4 regions of the Streptomyces sp. NPDC088157 genome follow, and region 3 is predicted to be linked to each of the others. Evidence: riboswitches for the same ligand, from Rfam matches in the RefSeq annotation. Region 3 holds a riboswitch; each other region holds the start of a gene.
The links. Region 3 has a riboswitch for cyclic di-AMP ahead of ACIPFH_RS27405 (transglycosylase family protein). Riboswitches for the same ligand answer to the same signal wherever they lie in the genome.
Positions count from the first base shown of each region.

Region 1 (4,795 bases), on a different contig from region 3:
ACCTCCGTCGTCGGCGGCGGCCGGTCATCTCACGCTGTTAACGTCCCCACCCCAAGCCGCCATTCTCACCCGAATCGGTGAGGAGTGGTGTTTTCCGTGGTTCCCATCTGACCAAATCGGCCACTGGGAAGCGTCAACCCGAGGGCTCAACTCCACTACGTCTGCGGTATGACACGAAGGTGACGAGGCGCCATCCGACCCGTAGGGGTCGTCGGACCCGTAGGGGCCATCCGGCCTATTGGGATCGTCGGAACCGTAGGGACCCGTAGCCGCCATCCGACCCGTAGGGATCGCCGGACCCGTAGGCGCCATCCGACCCGTAAGGATCGGCAGACCCGTAGGCGCCATCCGACCCGTAAGGATCGGCAGACCCGTAGGGATCGTCGGATCGAAGGACCCGAAGGACCCGAAGGACCCGAAGGAGCCGTCGGACCCGATGGGTCATTCGGCCCGTAGAGGTACCCGGGGGGTCAGCCCGCCCGGTGGACCACCGCGTCGCAGAGTTCCATCAGCGACGCCTTCGCGTCGCACTCCCGCAACGGCGCCAGCGCGGACCGCGCTTCCTTCGCGTACCGCACGGTGTCCCGGCGGGCCTGCTCCAGCGCCGGGTGGGCCCGGAGCGCCTCCAGCGCCTCGGTGTGCCGGGCGTCGTCGCTCAGGTCGGAGTCCAGCAGCTCGCACAGTGCGATGTCCTCGGGCAGCGACAGCCGCGCCGCCCGCTCCCGCAGCCGCAGCACGGGCAGCGTGGGAACGCCCTCGCGCAGGTCCGTCCCCGGCGTCTTGCCCGACTCGTGCGAGTCGGACGCGATGTCCAGGACGTCGTCCGCCAGCTGGAAGGCGACGCCGAGCCGCTCCCCGTACTGCGTCAGCACGTCGACGACCGTCTCGTCGGCGCCCGACATCATCGCCCCGAACCGGCAGGCCACGGCCACCAGCGAGCCCGTCTTGCCGCCGAGCACGTCGAGGTAGTGATCGACCGGGTCCCGTCCGTCCGTGGGGCCCGCCGTCTCCAGGATCTGGCCGGTGACCAGCCGCTCGAACGCCTCCGCCTGCACCCGCACGGCCTCCGGCCCGAGGTCGGCCAGGATGTGGGAGGCCCGCGCGAAGAGGAAGTCACCCGTGAGGACGGCGACGGAGTTCCCCCAGCGGCTGTTCGCGCTGGACACCCCGCGCCGCACGGCGGCCTCGTCCATCACGTCGTCGTGGTACAGCGTGGCCAGGTGGGTCAGCTCCACCACCACGGCCGACGGCACGATACCCGGCGCGTAGGGGTCACCGAACTGCGACGCGAGCACGACGAGCAGCGGCCGGAACCGCTTCCCGCCCGCTCGTACGAGGTGCTGGGCGGCCTCCGTGATGAACGGGACCTCACTCTTGGTGGCCTCGAGCAAGCCTTCCTCGACAGCCGCCAATCCGGCCTGGACATCGGCTTCCAGAGCCTGGTCCCGCACGCTCAGCCCGAACGGCCCGACGACGGTCACGAGGGGTCTCCTGTCTGCTGGTGTCTACTGGCGATTACGCGGTTTGTCGATAGGTCTCTGCCATCACTCAAGTCAGCGTATCCGGTCACGTTTCGATCACCGATAGCCCCCACGTCCCCCAGGCTCGAATGGGCTCGCCCGGGAGGGGCCGCGCAGGCCAGGCGGTATCGGATCACGCCCGATATGTTTTTGATCAGCTCAGATGAGCGGACATAAACAAAATTGCCGGGAAACGGTGAATCATGCCTCGCGCCGAGGTTGCCACCGGGCCGGCGAGCTCGCCCAGCCCCTCTCCGCGTGACGACGATCACGCGTCCCGTTCAGGCCTCCCCCGCCCGGAGCCGCCACTGCGGACCCACTCCCGCCATCAGCAAGCGCACGCGACCCACCGGCAGTGCTTTAACGATGAGTTGGGCCTAATGCCCGTTTCGCCGTGCTTGTGAACGCTGGTGAGTTGGCTCACTCCCCGCGGCGATCCGACACGAGTTCACTCTTCACCGATTCTCCGCACTCCTTAAGCAAGTTGAAGCTTTGCACCCACAAAGGATCAAGCGCCCCATAGGTCACAGACCAAGGTCAATAGGGGTGATCTGTGAATCCGCTACTTGTTTCGGACATGTGCTCTCGCATACGTTCCGGGCCTGTCGGGCGGAACGCCGAATCCTGCCGCCGCCCGAACCACCCATCGACAACGCTCGGCAGGAGCGGGGGAACCAGGTAGGTCGCCACACCGGATGTTCCGAATGTCTTGGATGTCTTTGATATTCAAGATGTTCCGGACAGACCGGTACGGCTTGGGGTGAAGTCGCGGCCGTCAGGACGCGACCGGGCAGCTCCCGCCCGAACCCGACAGCTCACCTCGCAGGCGCCGGAGAGGAAATTCGTCATGCCCGCTGCCGCTCAGCCGCGCCGCAACCGTCTCGTCCGCACGCTCACCGTCGCCGTCACCGGCGCGGCCGTGCTCGCCCTCCCGATCATCGGCGCGACCAGCGCCTCCGCGGCCACGCCGACCGTCTCCACCGCCTCCAGCCTCGGCTACGCCAACAACCTCGACGGCTGGATCCGGGCCTCCCTGCAGGTCATGGGGCAGCACGGCATCCCGGGGACGTACAACGGCATCTACCGCAACGTCATCCGCGAGTCCTCGGGCAACCCCAACGCCATCAACCTCTGGGACTCCAACGCGGCCGCGGGCATCCCGTCCAAGGGCCTGCTCCAGGTCATCGACCCGACCTTCCGCGCCTACCACGTCGAGGGCACGTCGTGGGACTCCTACGACCCGGTCGCCAACATCACCGCCGCCTGCAACTACGCGGCCGCGCGGTACGGCTCGATCGACAACGTGTTCGGCGCGTACTGACCGTTCCGTTCAGGGAAACAGTCGTTCGAGGACGACGGCCACGCCGTCGTCCTCGTTCGACGTCGTCACCTCGTCGGCCATCGACTTGAGTTCCGGATGGGCGTTGGCCATGGCGACACCACGAGCCGCCCAGTCGAACATCGGGATGTCGTTGGGCATGTCCCCGAAGGCGATGGTGTCCTCCGGCCGCAGCCCCAGGCGTTCGGCGGCCAGGGCCAGACCCGTCGCCTTGGTGATCCCGCAGGGCTGAAGCTCGACCGTGCCCGGACCCGACATGGTGACGGTGGCCAGCGAGCCGACCACCGAACGGGCCGTCGCCGCCAACTCGTCGTCCGACAGGGTGGGATGGCGCAGCAGCACCTTGCTGACCGGTTCGCACCACAGGTCGTCGCGCCGGCCGACGCGCAGGGCGGGCAGCGTCGGGTGCGGCATGCGGTAGCCCGGCTCGATGAGCGTCAGCCCGTCGACACCGTCCTGGTCGACGGCCGCGTACAGCTGCCCGACCTCCGCCTCGATCTTGCCGAGCGCTGTCTCGGCCAGCTCCCGGTCCAGGGTGACCGACCACAGCAGACGGTCCGCGCCGGCGTCGTACAACTGCGCGCCCTGCCCGCACACCGCGAGCCCCCTCCTGTGCAGCCGTTCGAGCAGCGGGCGCACCCGGGGCGCGGGCCGTCCCGTCACCACCAGGTGGCGTGCGCCGGCGGCCGCCACCCGCGCGAGTGCGTCGAGCGACCGGTCCGAGAAGGTGTCGTCGCCGCGAAGCAGCGTTCCGTCCAGGTCGGTGGCGATGAGGGAGTACGCGGTGCGCGCGGCATATGCGGTAGGTGCGGCCATGATCAGAGAATACGGATCCCACGCCCCTCGGGTTCGACGCGAACCGGACGGCGGTCATGTCCTGTCCTGTTCTGCCAACTCCCCTTGTACCGCTGGCTTTGAACGACTGACTGCCGACTGACTCCCGATTGCCCGCCGACTGCCCGCCGACTGCCCGCCGACTGACTACGGGTCGGCCGCGGCCCGGGTGCGGACCGGCTGCGGACCAGTTGCGGACCGGCTGCGGCTCGCCTCTGCGGAGATGCTTTCTGGCACATCGCCGGGTAGCGGACGGTTAAAGGCCTCTGCACCGATTGGCAACAACATGCGACGCTACCTACCGCGACGAGCAGGTGGAGCGGTACCGTCCAGGTGTCCAGGGGGGACTTGATCGGGGGGTCAGGTTGAGCAGTGGGCGCATTCGTGTGCTGAGGCCACAGGACCTCGGCGAGGGGGAGAGGGAGCGATGGCGCGCGTTGCGTGCCGCGTCGACGCTTCCGCGAAACCCCTTCATGGAACCGGAGTTCACCGACGCCGCGGGCCTGGTAAGGCCGCACGCGCGCGTGGCGGTGGTGTACGAGGGGCGTGAGCCGGTCGGCTTCCTGCCCCACGAGCGGGGCCGGCTCGGCCAGGGCCAGGCCCTCGCGTACGGCGTCTCGGACGCGCAGGGTGCGGTGCTTGCCCCGGGTCTCGGGCTGAACGCCGCCGAACTGATGCGGGCGTGCTCCCTGTCGAGCTTCGCCTTCGACAACCTGGAGGCGGAGCAGGGGCTGTTCACCCCGCACGCGGCCGAGGAGTACGCCTCTTATGTCATCGACGTGGAAAAGGGTTACGAGACCTACGAGTCCGTACTGCGCTCCCAGTCACCGAAGTTCCTGAAGACGACTCTGGCCAAGGAGCGCAGGCTCGGCCGTCAGGTCGGGGAACTGCGGTTCGTGTTCGACGAACGCGATCCGGCCGCGTTGCGCACGCTCATGGCGTGGAAGTCCGCGCAGTACCGAAGGACCGGCCGCCGCGACCGGTTCGCGCAGGAGTGGATCACCCGGCTCGTGTACGCGCTCGCCGAGACGCGTGCGCACGAGTGTTCCGGCACGCTCTCCGTCCTCTACGCCGGCGACCAGCCGATCGCCGCGCACTTCGG
Region 1 is NZ_JBIUSU010000012.1:154,763-159,557, reverse strand. Features, by position in the region: gene ACIPFH_RS37970 (polyprenyl synthetase family protein) at 471-1,481, opposite strand; cyclic di-AMP (ydaO/yuaA leader) riboswitch at 2,126-2,364, shown strand; gene ACIPFH_RS37965 (transglycosylase SLT domain-containing protein) at 2,368-2,841, shown strand; gene ACIPFH_RS37960 (HAD family hydrolase) at 2,851-3,675, opposite strand; gene ACIPFH_RS37955 (GNAT family N-acetyltransferase) at 4,080-4,795, shown strand, end outside.
Region 1: linked by a shared signal. The riboswitch ahead of ACIPFH_RS37965 (transglycosylase SLT domain-containing protein) and the one ahead of ACIPFH_RS27405 (transglycosylase family protein) in region 3 are both predicted to bind cyclic di-AMP.

Region 2 (4,795 bases), on a different contig from region 3:
CGGCGGCTGGCCCGGGAGTACGCCGGCCGCCACCTGGGCAAGTCCGCGGAGCGGGAGGTGGCGCGCTACGAGGCGTACGCGACGTCCCTCGCGTTCCTGCGGCACCGCGGCCGCCGGGGACGGGCGAACGCCGACTTCCTGGTACGCGAACGAGAGCTGCTCAACGAGCTGTGGCGGCGCAAGGACGTCGCCCGCCCCGCGCTGGACCACGCGGCCCGGATGACGGCCCCGCCGGTACGGGTGGTCGCGCCGCCCTGGCCCATGCACGGCGTGTACGGGTACGGGCCCGGACCTGCGTACGGCCAGGGACAGACGTACGGGCCGGGACCGGGGCCCGCCCAGGGTCACGGCGGCGGATCCGGGTACCAGGCGGGGGCGGGGCCGGTGTACGGGGCCCCGACAGGGCCGGTCCACGGGTACGGGAACCCGGCAGGGCCGGTCCACGGGTACGGGAACCCGGCAGGACACACCTACGGGTACCCGACCGGGCCGTATCCCGCCTCCCGCCCGCACCCGTAGGCCGCGACGGACCGCCCGCGCCAGGAGCCGCGAGGCATCACCCGCACCGAACGAATCTTCCGCACCGGTGGGCCGCGACAGACCGGCAGCCCTGACGCGGGTTCTCCTCGTCAGGGCTGCGGGGTGGATCAGTGTGTCCTGAGGGACGGACGGCTCAGGGGTTGAGGCCCTTGCCGCGCAGCCACGCCGCCGGGTCGATGCCGTCGGCGCTGCCGCCCGGGTGGACCTCGAGGTGGAGGTGGGCCCCGGTGACGTTCCCGGTCGCGCCCACCCGGCCGATGACGTCACCGGTGGCGACCTTCTGGCCGACACTGACGCTGATCGACGACTGGTGGCAGAACCACAGCTCGGTGCCGTCGTCCAGGGTCAGGATGGTGCGGTAGCCGTAGGAACCGGCCCAGCCGGCCTCGGTGATGGTGCCGCTGTGGACGGCCTTGATGAGCGTGCCCGTGGGCGCGGCGAAGTCGAGCCCCGTGTGGTAGCCGGAGGACCAGAGGGATCCGGCCTGGCCGAAGGTCGAGGTGATGGTGTACGAGGAGGTCGGCAGCGTGTACTGCTTGGCCAGCTCGGCCAGGCGCGCGGCCTCGGCCTTGGCGGCGGCTTCCTCGGCGGCCTTCTTCTTCGCGGCGGCGGCCTTGGCCTCCGCCTCCTTCTGGGCCTGGGCGACGGCGTCGGCCTCGGCCTTGGCCGCCGCGGCGAGAGCCTTGACCTCGACCTGGGACTGCTGCGACTCGGCCTGCGCCATGATCCGGCTGCGCAGGGCCTCACCGGCGTCGGCGACGCTCTCGTCGGTGTCCACGGCGGCTTCGGACCCGAAGCCGGCGAGGGCCGGCGCGGCTTCCTGGACGGGTTCGTCGTCGGAGATGAGCGAGCCCACGTTGGGCAGGTCCGGCATCGAGATGGAGACCGGGGCCTTGCCGGTGTTGGCGCTGGCCATGCCGCCCGCGCTGACGGCGGCTATGACGCCGACGCCGAGGACGGTGGAGCTGCGGGCGAATCCGCCGCCGCGCTGCTTGGCGACACGGTGCTTGCCGCGTACCGGGCGAATGGAGTCCGCGGTGGGGTTCCACTCCTCCCAGGGGCCCTCGTCGGTGCGGTAGCCGCCGTAGCCGAAGGTCTCGGTGGGCAGCTGGGCCGGCGCGTGCGGGGCCTCGGGGGCAGGCGGGTTGGACGCCACGCGGGCGTGCTCCTTTCCTTCCGTCGCCTACCGGGTTAGCTGACGGGTTCGGAGCGGGAAGGTCTCCTACGCGCGTATACCGGACGTGGACTCTGCGAGCTCACGACGGCTTCCGCGTGATTCACCCCAAGGTGATGGTTCCCCGGTTCCCTTGCGGGATTCGGCACGTGCCGCACGGAGCCGACTCTTGTGTCGGCTGGGACGACCGCGCTGCGTTATCGAACGTTAATAGACACGGGGGCGGGATTCCAAGCTGTTCTGCTTGATCAACAACTTTTCCGGCCTGGACTTTCGGCCCACCAGTGGTGAAAAACGGGCGAGTTGACCGCGTGCCGACCGCGCCTCGACATACCCCGGAAACGCATCAGCAGTCACACAGGTTTTGATGGTGACTCAGTCGTTATGCGCTGGGCGGTCATCCGGTCACCAAGAGTGAGGGAGTGGTCGGTGAACGCACCGAAGGCCGGAACCCTTTCGGATTCCGGCCTTCGGCCTATCAGTAGCGGGGACAGGATTTGAACCTGCGACCTCTGGGTTATGAGCCCAGCGAGCTACCGAGCTGCTCCACCCCGCGGCGATGAACACAACTGTACGCCATCAGCGGGTCGGAAAGCACATCGGTTGATCAGTGGGGCCTCGGCGGGGCCTCGGCGGGCTCAGAGGAGGTGACGGTTGGGGCCCTTCGCCCGCTCCTCGTACCCCGGGAGCACAAGGACGTCGACGCCCTGGGCCGTCAGCAGACCGGTGCCGTCCGCGTCCGTGACGAAGGTGTTCGGTTCGCGCCAGGCCGTGACCACCCTGCGCACGCCCGCGTCGAGGATGAGCCGGGCGCAGGGGGCCGGACGGGAGGAACGGCGGGCGCACGGTTCGAGGCTGCTGTAGACGGTGGCCGTGGGGAGGCGGGGGTCGGCGGGGTCGAGTTTGGCGAGGGCGGCCTCCTCGGCGTGCACGACCGGGTCGTCGCCCTCGCGCGAGTGGCCGCGCGCCAGCTCCGTGCCGTCGGCGGCCACGATCACCGCACCGACGCTGAAGGCGGTCCGCGACGGCGGACAGTCGGCCGCGAGCGCGCAGGCCAGGGCGAGCCAGTGCCGGTCGGCCGCGACGGGCAGCGGTCCGGCGCCGGGGGCGGTGGGCTCGTAGCGGTTCAGGACGACGTCCTCGATGCGCCGGGTCTCCACCAGGCGCAGCCGTCCGCCCTGGTAGCCGCCCGGCCCGAAGAGCCGGGGCGCACGCGGGTCTCCGACGAACAGCGGGGCGAGGACGAGCTGGAGTTCGTCGGCGAGGCCCTGCCGGAGCAGCTGGGTGTGGACGGTTCCACCGCCCTCGACCATGAGGCGCCGTACGCCGCGCACGTCGTGGAGGTGTTCGAGGAGGCGGCGCCAGTCCAGTTCGGGTCCGAGCGGGACCGCCTCGGCCGCGATGCCGAGCGCCCGGATCCGTTCGGCGCCCTTCTCCGTCGTGTACACGGCCTTCTCGCCGCCCGTGTGCCAGAAGTTCGCCGCCGGGTCGAGCTCGCCGGAGGCGCTGACGGTGACCTTGAGGGGGTACGGCGGCAGTCCGGCGGCCACCCGGGCGGCGCGGCGCTCCGGGGAGTTCACAAGGAGCCGGGGATTGTCGGCGCGGATGGTGCCGGCGCCGATGAGGATCGCGTCGACGGAGGCCCGTACCTCGTCGACGCGGTCGAAGTCGGCGCGGCCGGAGAGGAGCAGGCGCTCGGGCGTGGTGTCGTCCAGGTAGCCGTCGAGGGACACGGCGGCGGACAGCAGGACGTACGGGTACGGCATCGACGCGACTCCCCGGGCTGGGTCCGACGGCGGCCTGACGCGGTCCGACGTGCCTCGACGCGGTCCGGTCGCCGGTCCGACGGTGGTGGTCTTGGTTCAAGTGGTCTTGGTTCAAGTTTGAAACAAACCTACACTGGGCGCATGACGACTCGCTGGCTCACCCCCGAGGAGCAGCGCGCCTGGCGCGCCTACGTGGCCGGCTACCTCCTCCTCGAGGACGCGATCGACCGGCAGCTCCAGCAGGAGGCCGGCATGCCCCACCTGTACTACTCCATCCTCGCCAACCTCTCCGAGACAACGGAGCGGCGGCTGCGGATGACCGACCTCGCGGAGCGGCTGAAGATCACCCGCAGCCGGCTGACCTACGCGGTGTCCCGGCTGGAGAAGGACGGGCTGCTGCGACGTGAGGAGTGCCGGTGGGACAAGCGCGGGAGCGTGGCGGTCCTGACGGACGAGGGCATGACGGTCCTGGAGAGCGTGGCGCCCGGCCATGTCGAGACGGTCCGCGCCTCCCTCTTCGACCGGCTCACCCCCGAGCAGGTGGGCCAGCTGGAGGATATCTTCACGCAGGTCGCGCGCGGGTTGCAGGAGAACGACGAAGGCGAGGCGGCACCCGAGGACCTCCCGTGGCGCCGGCGCTCCTCGCCCTGCTCCGGAACCCCGTGACCGCGACCCGGCGAACCGCAACCTCGCGAGCCGCGGCGGCGGGCGCGCGAGCCTCGGCCCCCCGGAACCCAGCCGCTGGCGTACGAGCCGCATCGTCGTGAGCCGCACCACAAAGCAGTTGCTTCAAATTTCAAGCATGCGGTAGGGTCTCGAATCGTTGGATCTGCTTCAAATCTGAAGCACAGGGCGGCCCGGCGTCGCTCTGTCACCGTCCTCCGGACCCGGGAGACCGCATGCCCGACACCCCCGCCGCCACCCCGCGCGCCCGCGTCCGCGTACCGCTGCGCTTCCCCGACGGCTACTCCGTCGACGCCGAACTCGTCACCTTCCACGGCCTCACCGACGGCCAGGAGCACGTCGCCGTCGTCCTCGGCGAGTCGGCGCCCGGTGCCACCCCGCTGGTCCGGCTGCACTCCGAGTGCCTGACCGGTGACGTCTTCGGCTCCGCCCGCTGCGACTGCGGGCCGCAGCTGCGCGAGGCGGTCGAGCGCATAGCCGGCACCGGCGGCGTCCTGCTCTACCTCCGCCAGGAGGGCCGCGGCATCGGCCTCTACAACAAGCTCGACGCGTACGCCCTCCAGGACCAGGGCCTGGACACCTACGAGGCGAACGCCGCGCTCGGCCTGCCCGAGGACGACCGGGACTACAC
Region 2 is NZ_JBIUSU010000005.1:854,098-858,892, reverse strand. Features, by position in the region: gene ACIPFH_RS24005 (PrsW family glutamic-type intramembrane protease) at 1-519, shown strand, start outside; gene ACIPFH_RS24000 (M23 family metallopeptidase) at 674-1,696, opposite strand; cyclic di-AMP (ydaO/yuaA leader) riboswitch at 1,704-1,872, opposite strand; tRNA gene ACIPFH_RS23995 (tRNA-Met) at 2,197-2,270, opposite strand; gene ACIPFH_RS23990 (dihydrofolate reductase family protein) at 2,353-3,480, opposite strand; gene ACIPFH_RS23985 (MarR family winged helix-turn-helix transcriptional regulator) at 3,622-4,146, shown strand; gene ribA (GTP cyclohydrolase II) at 4,380-4,795, shown strand, end outside.
Region 2: linked by a shared signal. The riboswitch ahead of ACIPFH_RS24000 (M23 family metallopeptidase) and the one ahead of ACIPFH_RS27405 (transglycosylase family protein) in region 3 are both predicted to bind cyclic di-AMP.

Region 3 (4,795 bases):
GTCGCCGTGTCGGTGTTGCCGGGGAGCCCGCTACCGTTCGGGGAGTGACCAACCAGCCCCGCCCCTCGACCGATGTCCCGCCCGCCCCCGACCTCTTCACCTGGGAATTCGCCACCGACCCCTACCCCGCCTACGCCTGGCTGCGTGAGCACGCCCCCGTGCACCGCACCGTGCTGCCCAGCGGTGTGGAGGCCTGGCTGGTCACCCGTCACGCCGACGCGAAACAGGCCCTCGCCGACCAGCGACTCTCCAAGAACCCCGCTCACCACGACGAACCGGCGCACGCCAAGGGCAAGACCGGCATCCCCGGCGAGCGCAAGGCCGAGCTGATGACGCATCTGCTCAACATCGACCCGCCGGACCACACCCGACTGCGACGGCTCGTCAGCAAGGCCTTCACGCCCCGCCGGGTCGCCGAGTTCTCGTCCCGGGTCCAGGAACTGACGGACGACCTCATCGACCGGTTCGCCGAGGAGGGCGAGGCCGACCTCATTCACGACTTCGCCTTTCCGCTCCCCATCTACGCGATCTGCGACCTGCTGGGCGTCCCCCGCGAGGACCAGGACGACTTCCGCGACTGGGCCGGGATGATGATCCGGCACGGCGGGGGCCCCAGGGGCGGAGTCGCGCGGTCGGTGAAGAAGATGCGCGGATATCTGCTGGAGCTCATCCACCGCAAGCGCGAGGAGCTCCCGGCCGAGCCGGTTCCCGGCGAGGACCTCATCTCCGGCCTGATCCGCGCCTCCGACCACGGCGAGCACCTCACCGAGAACGAGGCCGCCGCCATGGCCTTCATCCTGCTGTTCGCCGGCTTCGAGACCACCGTCAATCTCATCGGCAACGGCACGTACGCCCTCCTCACCCACCCCGAGCAGCGTGAACGCCTCCAGCGGTCGCTCACCGAGGACGGCGGCGACCGCACCCTCCTGGAGACCGGAGTCGAGGAACTCCTGCGCTACGACGGCCCCGTGGAGCTCGCCACGTGGCGGTTCGCCACCGAGCCGCTCAGCATCGGCGGACAGGACATCGCGCCCGGCGACCCGGTCCTCGTCGTCCTGGCGGCCGCCGACCGTGACCCGGCCCGCTTCCCGGACCCCGACACCCTCGACCTCTCCCGCCGCGACAACCAGCACCTCGGCTACGGCCACGGTATCCACTACTGCCTGGGAGCCCCGTTGGCCCGGCTGGAGGGCCAGACCGCGCTGGCCACTCTCCTCACCCGTCTGCCCGACCTCCGACTGGCCGTGGATCCGGCCGAGTTGAGATGGCGCGGCGGGCTCATCATGCGCGGGCTGCGGACGCTGCCGGTGGAGTTCACTCCGGTGCATTCCAGGTCATAACCGATGAGACTCTGACTGAATGTCAGCCGGAGTGTGACCGTTCGGCGGAGTAAAGGTGACCAGCCCTCAACTCTGTGATCTTCACGTGATCTGCGCGGCATTAACTTGTGACAAGTGATCGTCTGCCTATACGTTCTCTCGTCAGCGCGACGCATCGGTCCAACCCGCCGCGCCGGTCAGTGCTGTCCAGAGAAAGGCCCCTCGCATGCTCTCCGGGAACGGTCGTCACCGTCGCCCCCGCCAGGCCCCGGCCCTCCTTGTCGCGGCCGGAGTGACGGGTTCCGCCATCGCCATCCCGCTGCTCGCCGCCTCCGGCGCGAGCGCCGCCGACGGCACGGTGTGGGACAAGGTGGCGCAGTGCGAGACCGGCGGCTCGTGGAGTGCCGACCAGGGTGACGGCGAGTACGGCGGTCTGAGCCTGTCCCAGAAGGACTGGGAGACGTACGGCGGCCTCGACTACGCGGCGAGCCCCGATCTGGCCAGCCGCAACCAGCAGATCGCCGTCGCGCAGAAGGTGCTCGCGGCCGAGGGGATCGGCGCGTGGGGTACCTGCGGGCTGACTTCCGGGCTCACCAAGGAGAACGGCGCGCTGAGCGTGGACACCGGCGTGGCGGGCGGCTCGTCCGACTCGTCCGACTCATCCGGGTCTTCCGGATTGTCCGACCTGTCCAGGGGGTTGTCCGGATCTTCGGGCTCCTCGGGCTCGTCGAGCGGCGATGGCACCTCGACCGGGTCGTCCGACTCATCCGACTCGTCCGCCGATTCCTCCAGTTCACCCTCGGCGTCCGCTTCATCCCCTTCGTCCTCTTCCTCCGCCGCCACCGATGACTCCGGGGCGTCCGGCGGTTCTGGCAAGCAGGGTGACGGGCAGGCGGGCGACGGTTCGGCCACCACATCCCCGAAAGTGGATGACTCGGACAATTCGGAGCAAGAGGCGGGCTCTTGGAGCCTCGTCGACACCAGCTCCCTGGGTTCCGGCCGCCATCGCGGTGCGACCGCCGACGAGGCCGCGCCCAAGAGCGCGACCGACACCGCCGTGGACGGCGCCACCGCCGCGTCCGCCGGTCGGCACGCCGCGGCCACCTACCTCGTCCAGCAGGGCGACTCCCTGGAGTCCATCGCCGACTCCCTTGGCCTCGACGGCGGATGGCGCGCCCTCTACGCCGAGAACAGGGACCTCATCGGTGCCGACCCGAGCAACATCACCCCCGGTCAGACCCTCGACACAGGGGTGGAATAGGGCGCAAAGCCCAAGAAAAACAGCGGGAGTTCACGTCACGCTTCGCACCGAATGTCCGCTTTGGTGAAAGTGTGGGATGAGTCTCAGAAGCCCTGATCGTCTTTGAAATTCCGTCGATCGCGTGTCTACGGTCGAGGCCGCTCGGCAACCCGAGCCCCGGCCGTCGCAACGCCGAATCCTGCCAGCGACAGCCCGGGAACAGTCGTCGCGTCAAGCGCCGCAGGCAGGAGCGGGGGACCCAAGGTAAGTGCCGCGCCGGGGTGGTCGACCGGAACGGCTTGGGGTGAAGCCACGCCCTCCCACGGAGCAGTTCTCCGGTGGGTGAGGAGTGGCCGGGCAACTCACACGGCCCGAACCCGACAGCTCACCTCGCAGGCGTCGGTGAGGGGATCCACCATGCTGTTTTCCGGTAAGGGCAAGCACCGCCGTCCCTCCAAGGCCACCCGCGTCGCCACGCTCGCCGGCGTCACCGGTGTCGCCATCGCCGCCCCGCTGATGGCGGCCGGCAACGCCTCCGCCGCCACCACCTCCGAGTGGGACGCCGTCGCCCAGTGCGAGTCCGGCGGGAACTGGTCCATCAACACCGGCAACGGCTACTACGGCGGCCTTCAGTTCTCGGCCTCGACCTGGGCCGCGTACGGCGGCACGCAGTACGCCGGGCAGGCCAACGAGGCCTCCAAGTCCCAGCAGATAGCCATCGGCGAGAAGGTCCTCGCGGGCCAGGGCAAGGGTGCCTGGCCGGTCTGCGGCACCGGCCTGTCCGGCGCGGCCTACAACGGCGGCGACGCCGGCTCCTCGAGCTCCGGTTCGTCCGACTCCTCCGGCTCCTCCGGCTCGTCGAACAGCGGCAGCACCAGCACCCGCTCGACCGAGGAGCAGGGCGCCTCCCGCTCGACCGACCGCCCGGCCGCCTCCAAGACGGTCACCACGCCGACCGGCAAGAAGGTCAAGAAGGGCGACGGCGAGTACAAGGTCGTCAAGGGCGACACCCTCAGCTCCATCGCCGAGAAGCACGAGGTCAAGGGTGGCTGGCAGAAGCTGTTCCAGCTGAACAAGGACATCGTCACGGACGCGGACCTGATCTACCCGGGCCAGCAGCTGCACCTGAAGTGACACCCGGCCCCCAGAGAAGCCACAGCGCCCTCATGTCCGAGGTCGGCACACTGAAGACCTCGTGAGGGTGACCCCCCGTCCCCACGGGCTCCCCGCTCCGGTACGTGTTCCCCCGTACGCACCGGAGCGGGGTTTCTCTTTGCCCCTTCGCCACTTTCCGTCGGTCTTTCTCGGCCACCCCCTTTGTTCCGGACGGAAACAATAGGTACCGTCTGTCTGTCCACGGGACGGTCGGTCGGCTGCCGACGGCCCCGGGGCGGTTAGGCTCTAGTCGCAAGGCTCGGCAAGGACTCGTCAAGATCCCCTGAGCCCCGCACAACCAGCGTCACATCCCAAGAAGGAGATGCTCGTGCCGTCCATCGACGTCGTCGTAGCCCGGGAAATCCTGGACTCCCGAGGCAACCCCACGGTCGAGGTCGAGGTCGGCCTCGACGACGGCAGCACGGGTCGTGCCGCCGTTCCGTCCGGCGCCTCCACCGGTGCCTTCGAGGCCATCGAGCTCCGCGACGGTGACCCCAACCGTTACCACGGCAAGGGTGTCGAGAAGGCCGTCCTCGCCGTCATCGAGCAGATCGGCCCGGAGCTCGTCGGCTACGACGCCACCGAGCAGCGCCTGATCGACCAGGCCATGTTCGACCTGGACGCCACCGACAACAAGGGCTCGCTCGGCGCCAACGCCATCCTCGGCGTCTCGCTCGCCGTCGCCCACGCCGCCTCCGAGGCCAGCGACCTGCCGCTGTTCCGCTACCTGGGCGGCCCGAACGCGCACCTGCTGCCCGTTCCGATGATGAACATCCTGAACGGCGGCTCGCACGCCGACTCCAACGTGGACATCCAGGAGTTCATGATCGCCCCGATCGGCGCGGAGTCCTTCTCCGAGGCCCTGCGCTGGGGCGCCGAGGTCTACCACACCCTCAAGAAGGTGCTGAAGACCAAGGGTCTGTCCACCGGCCTCGGCGACGAGGGCGGCTTCGCCCCGAACCTGGAGTCCAACCGCGCCGCGCTCGACCTCATCATCGAGGCCATCCAGCAGGCCGGTTACATCCCCGGCGAGCAGATCGCGCTCGCGCTCGACGTCGCCGCGTCCGAGTTCTACAAGGAC
Region 3 is NZ_JBIUSU010000007.1:99,678-104,472, reverse strand. Features, by position in the region: gene ACIPFH_RS27415 (cytochrome P450) at 45-1,340, shown strand; gene ACIPFH_RS27410 (transglycosylase family protein) at 1,546-2,580, shown strand; cyclic di-AMP (ydaO/yuaA leader) riboswitch at 2,786-2,973, shown strand; gene ACIPFH_RS27405 (transglycosylase family protein) at 2,977-3,693, shown strand; gene eno (phosphopyruvate hydratase) at 4,037-4,795, shown strand, end outside.

Region 4 (4,795 bases), on a different contig from region 3:
TCACCTACGGCGAGAAGATCATCGGCAGCCGCCGCGGCCATACCGGGCACCAGCACCTGCCGTGGGTCGCCCTGGACACCGACGCGACCGAGGAGCGCGGCGAGGTCTACGGCTGCGCCCTCGGCTGGTCGGGCTCCTGGCGGATCGCGGTGGCCCAACTCCCGGACGCGCGCGTGCAGGTCACCGGGGGCGCCGGATACGACGACTCCGGGCTGCTGCGGCTGGCCGCGGGGGAGTCCTTCACCACGCCCGTCTTCGCCGGTCTGTGGAGCGACGCCGGCTTCGGCGGCGCGAGCCGCACCTGGCACGCCTATCAGCGCGCGCACATCATCCCGGACGCCGAGCAGGACCGGCCGGTGCTGTTCAACTCCTGGGAGGCCACCTACTTCGACATCTCCCAGGAGCAGCAGGGCGCGCTCGCCCGACGGGCGGCCGCGATCGGCGTGGAGCTCTTCGTCGTCGACGACGGCTGGTTCGGGGCGCGCACCGGCGACCATGCCGGGCTCGGAGACTGGCGGCCCAACCCCGACCGCTTCCCGAACGGGCTGAAGCCCCTCGCCGACCAGGTGCACGCCCTCGGTATGCAGTTCGGCATCTGGGTCGAGCCGGAGATGGTCAACCCGGACAGTGAGCTGTACCGGGACCACCCCGACTGGGTGCAGTTCCAATCAGGACGAAAGCGGACGGAGTTCCGCAATCAACTTGTACTGAACCTCGCGCGGGAGGACGTCCAGGAGTATCTCTGGGAGCAGCTTCACGGGCTCCTCTCCAGTGCGCCCGTCGACTATGTGAAGTGGGACTTCAACCGCTGCTTCACCGACGCCGGCTGGCCGGACGACCCCTACCCGCAGCGCCTCTGGGTCGACCATGTGCGCGCCCTGTACGCCCTCCTCGACCGGCTGCGCGAGGCGCACCCAGGGGTCGCCTTCGAGTCCTGCTCGGGCGGTGGCGGCCGCATCGACCTGGGGATCATGAGCCGCACCGACCAGGTGTGGACCTCCGACAACACCGACCCGCTCGACCGGCTCGACATCCAGCACGGCTTCAGTCAGATCCACCCCGCCCGGGTCATGGCGGCCTGGGTCACCGACAGTCCCAACACGCAGCTCAACGGCCGGGTCAGCTCGCTGCGCTTCCGGTTCGTCAGTGCCATGGCCGGGGTGCTCGGCGTCGGCGGGGACCTCTCCGAGTGGAGCGAGGAGGAGCTCGCCGAGGCGCGCCGGTGGGTGGACCTCTACAAGGAGATCCGGCCCGTCGTGCAGCACGGAGACCTCCACCGGCTGCGGCCCCCGGCGGGCGGCCTGAGCGCCGTCCAGTACGTGCGCGGCGACGAGACCGTCGTCCTCGCCTGGCTCCAGGCGCAGCGGTTCGGTGAACCCGTTCCGGCGCTCAGACTGCGGGGGCTCGACCCGACAGCATCGTACGAATGCCGTGAAACGGGCGAAGTTCACCGGGGTGCGGTGCTGCGGCACCACGGGCTCCATGTCGGGCTGCGGGGCGACCTCGATGCGACGGTTATCCGGCTGCGTCGCATCTGAGGCATCTGCCCGAATTGGCTCCTTCGTTCCAACTCGCTCCGGAATAAAGGAACCTGGAGAGCTGTCACGTGAGCAGCGTCATATTCGTGACCGTACGTCGTCCGTCATGTTCACGTAATTCGCACGCTTTTCAAGGGTGATTGGTGGTATTCGGCCCGTCCGATTCACGGAGTGTGATCGGTGATTCTCACAGGGGATCAAGAGAAAGGCGTCAACAGCGCAACCTCTGCTTGTCCCTGTGCGTCCGGGTCGCTTACGTTCCACACCAATCCGGACGGACGCCGAATCCTGCCACCGCCCGGATCCCGCACACTCACCCGTACATGGCAGGAGCGGGGGACCCACAGGTAGAACCGCCTGTTCCGGTCTCCGGAACAGGCTTTGGGGTAAAGCCGCGCCTCGGCGCGGCCGGGCATCTCCAGTCCGCACCCGACAGCTCACCTCGCAGGCGCCGGAGAGGAATTCGCCATGCCCGCGAAGGGTAAGCACCGCCGTCCGAAGACTCAGCGCTTCACTCGCTCCATCGCCGTCGCCGGAACCGGCGGCGCCGCGCTCGCCCTTCCGCTCATAGGCGCCGCCGGCGCCCATGCGGCCCCGGCCCAGTCCGTCGTGCAGTCGGCTTCCCAGTCCGTCCCGGAGAAGGCCGTGCAGTCCGTTCCGGTGGCGCAGAAGACGGCCACCGCCACGAGCGCCAAGAGCTACACGGTGCGGTCCGGCGACTATCTCTCGAAGATCGCCGCCGAGCAGAACGTCAGCGGTGGCTGGCAGAAGCTGTACCAGGACAACCGTCAGGCCGTCGGCAGCGACCCGTCGCTGATCCACCCCGGGCTGAAGCTCTCGATCGGCAAGAAGGCCGCGACCGGCGGCACCGGATCGTCGTCCGGTTCGGCCTCGAAGTCGTCGTCCTCCTCGTCGAAGACGTCCGGAAGCAAGGCCTCTTCGTCCTCTTCCTCCTCGTCGTCCGGTTCGGCCTCGAAGGCGGTCACCCAGGCCGCCGAGAGCGGCACCGGGAACTCCAGCGGCTACGTCCTGCCGGTGGCGGGCGCCACCGTCGGCACCGCGTACCACACGGCCGGCAGCATGTGGTCCAGCGGCTACCACACGGGCACCGACTTCGTCGTCCCGACCGGCACGTCCCTCAAGGCCGTGGGCGCGGGCACCGTCGTCTCCGCGGGCTGGGGCGGCGCGTACGGCAACCAGGTCGTCATCAGGCTCGCCGACGGCTACTACGCCCAGTACGCCCACCTGTCCCAGCTCTCCGTCTCGGCGGGCCAGAGCGTGGCCGCGGGTCAGCAGCTCGGCCTCTCCGGTGCGACCGGCAACGTGACCGGCCCTCACCTGCACTTCGAGATCCGCACCACGCCGGACTACGGCTCCGACGTGGACCCGATCGCCTACCTGCGTTCGCACGGAGTCTCCGTCGGCTGACCGACCCCCCCTCGGACGACTCCCCGCCTGACACGCGGCCGAAGGCCGGACCCCGATCCCCGGGTCCGGCCTTCGGCATGTCTCATGTCCGGGCGGGCGGGCGGACGGGTGGCCGGGTGGACGGGTGGATGGGTGGGCGGGGGGATGGCGCCGGCCGGTTGCCGGCCGGTGGAAGGCTGAAGGTCGAAGTTCGGCTTTGCTCGTTCATGATCGTTTTATTGCGTTCTTGTGGCAGCCCCTTCTGTCCCATCGACACACGGGGCAGAGTCGGGACACAGTGATCTCCGTCAGCGAGCAAGCGCTTTCTATCGCTCTTCGGAGGTCCCGTGTCCGGCGTCGACCGACGCACCGTCATCAGTCGTCCGGCCCGGCGGGCGCTGAGCGCGGTGGTGTTCCTGGGGCTCGTCGCCGGTGCCACCGCGCCCGCCGCCGCGTCCGCCGGCGCGGGCACCGTGCGCCCCGACGACCGGCGCATCGCCTACGAGGGGCACTGGAGCCGTACGGCCGAGGCCGCCGTCACCGTCAACTCCGGTTCCCGGCTGTGGTTCCGGTTCGCGGGGAGCGCCGTCCACGCCCTGTTCGACGTCTCCTCGGTCACCGTGCCCGCGCAGATCTACGTGTCCGTCGACGGCGGCCCGAAGCAGTCGTACGCCGTCGACCGCGCCGACCTCGCGATCACGGCGTCCGGGCGGGGACCGCACACGGCCGAGCTGTCCGTGAAGGACGTCTCCTCACGGGTGAACCGGTGGACCCCGCCGCTGGAGACGGGTGTCACGCTCACCGGGATCCGGGGTCGCTTGCTGAGCCAACGCGCCTCGAAGAAGCAGGAGTTGGTGTTCTACGGCGACTCCGTCACCCAGGGCGTCCTGGCCCTGTGCGAGGTCAACACCTCCGACTGCGCCGACGGTACGGCCGCCTACCCCACCCTCGTCGCCGACGCCCTGCACGCCTCGCTCACCCAGGTCGGTTTCGGCCGTCAGGGGGTGATCCGGACCGGCAACGGGGGAGTGCCGGCCGCCGGTGACGCGTACGGCTGGAACCACGCGGGCGCACCGGCGCGTTCCGACCGCACCGCCGACGTGATCGTCGTCAACCAGGGCACCAACGACACGGCCTACGGCTCGGCCGAGTTCCGCACCGCCTACCGGGCCTACCTCGAACGCCTGCGGTCGGCCGCACCGCATGCCCGCGTCCTCGCGCTGCGCCCCCTCGACGGGTCGCACTCCGCCGACATAGCCGCCGTCGTCGGAGAACTCGGCGATCAGCACACGGAGTTCGTCGACACGACCGGCTGGCTCTCGGCGGCGGACGGGGACTTCCAGGACAGCGTCCACCCGAGCGCCCAGGGTCACCGCAAGGTGGCCGACCGACTCATCAGCCTTCTGAGCAAGGAGCATCAGTGCACACCAACCGCCGCCGAAGAACCGTCGCCGTCGTCGCCGCCGCCCTGCTCGCCGGCCTCTGCTCCGCGCCCGCCGGCCACGCCACCGACACCCCGCGCCGCATAGTCGAGAACCTGGACCGAGGCCTGGTCGCCGTACCCTCGGGCGAAGGCACCTTCCTCAGCTGGCGCCTGCTGGGCACCGAGTACGCCCTCCCCCACACCACGATCGCCTTCAACGTGTACAAGAACGGCCGCCGGCTGAACCGCGAGCCGGTCCGCAAGTCCACGACCTACCAGGACAACTCCCGGGGCACGGGCACGTACACCGTGCGCTCGGTCATCAACGGGCATGAGCTGAAGGCGAGTTCGCCCGCCCTGTACTTCGCCGACGGTTACGCCGAGATCCCCCTCGCCGCCGCCGACGGCTACACCGTCCAGCACGCCT
Region 4 is NZ_JBIUSU010000003.1:1,012,527-1,017,321, reverse strand. Features, by position in the region: gene ACIPFH_RS15820 (alpha-galactosidase) at 1-1,538, shown strand, start outside; cyclic di-AMP (ydaO/yuaA leader) riboswitch at 1,808-2,002, shown strand; gene ACIPFH_RS15815 (peptidoglycan DD-metalloendopeptidase family protein) at 2,007-2,966, shown strand; gene ACIPFH_RS15810 (GDSL-type esterase/lipase family protein) at 3,293-4,474, shown strand; gene ACIPFH_RS15805 (hypothetical protein) at 4,366-4,795, shown strand, end outside.
Region 4: linked by a shared signal. The riboswitch ahead of ACIPFH_RS15815 (peptidoglycan DD-metalloendopeptidase family protein) and the one ahead of ACIPFH_RS27405 (transglycosylase family protein) in region 3 are both predicted to bind cyclic di-AMP.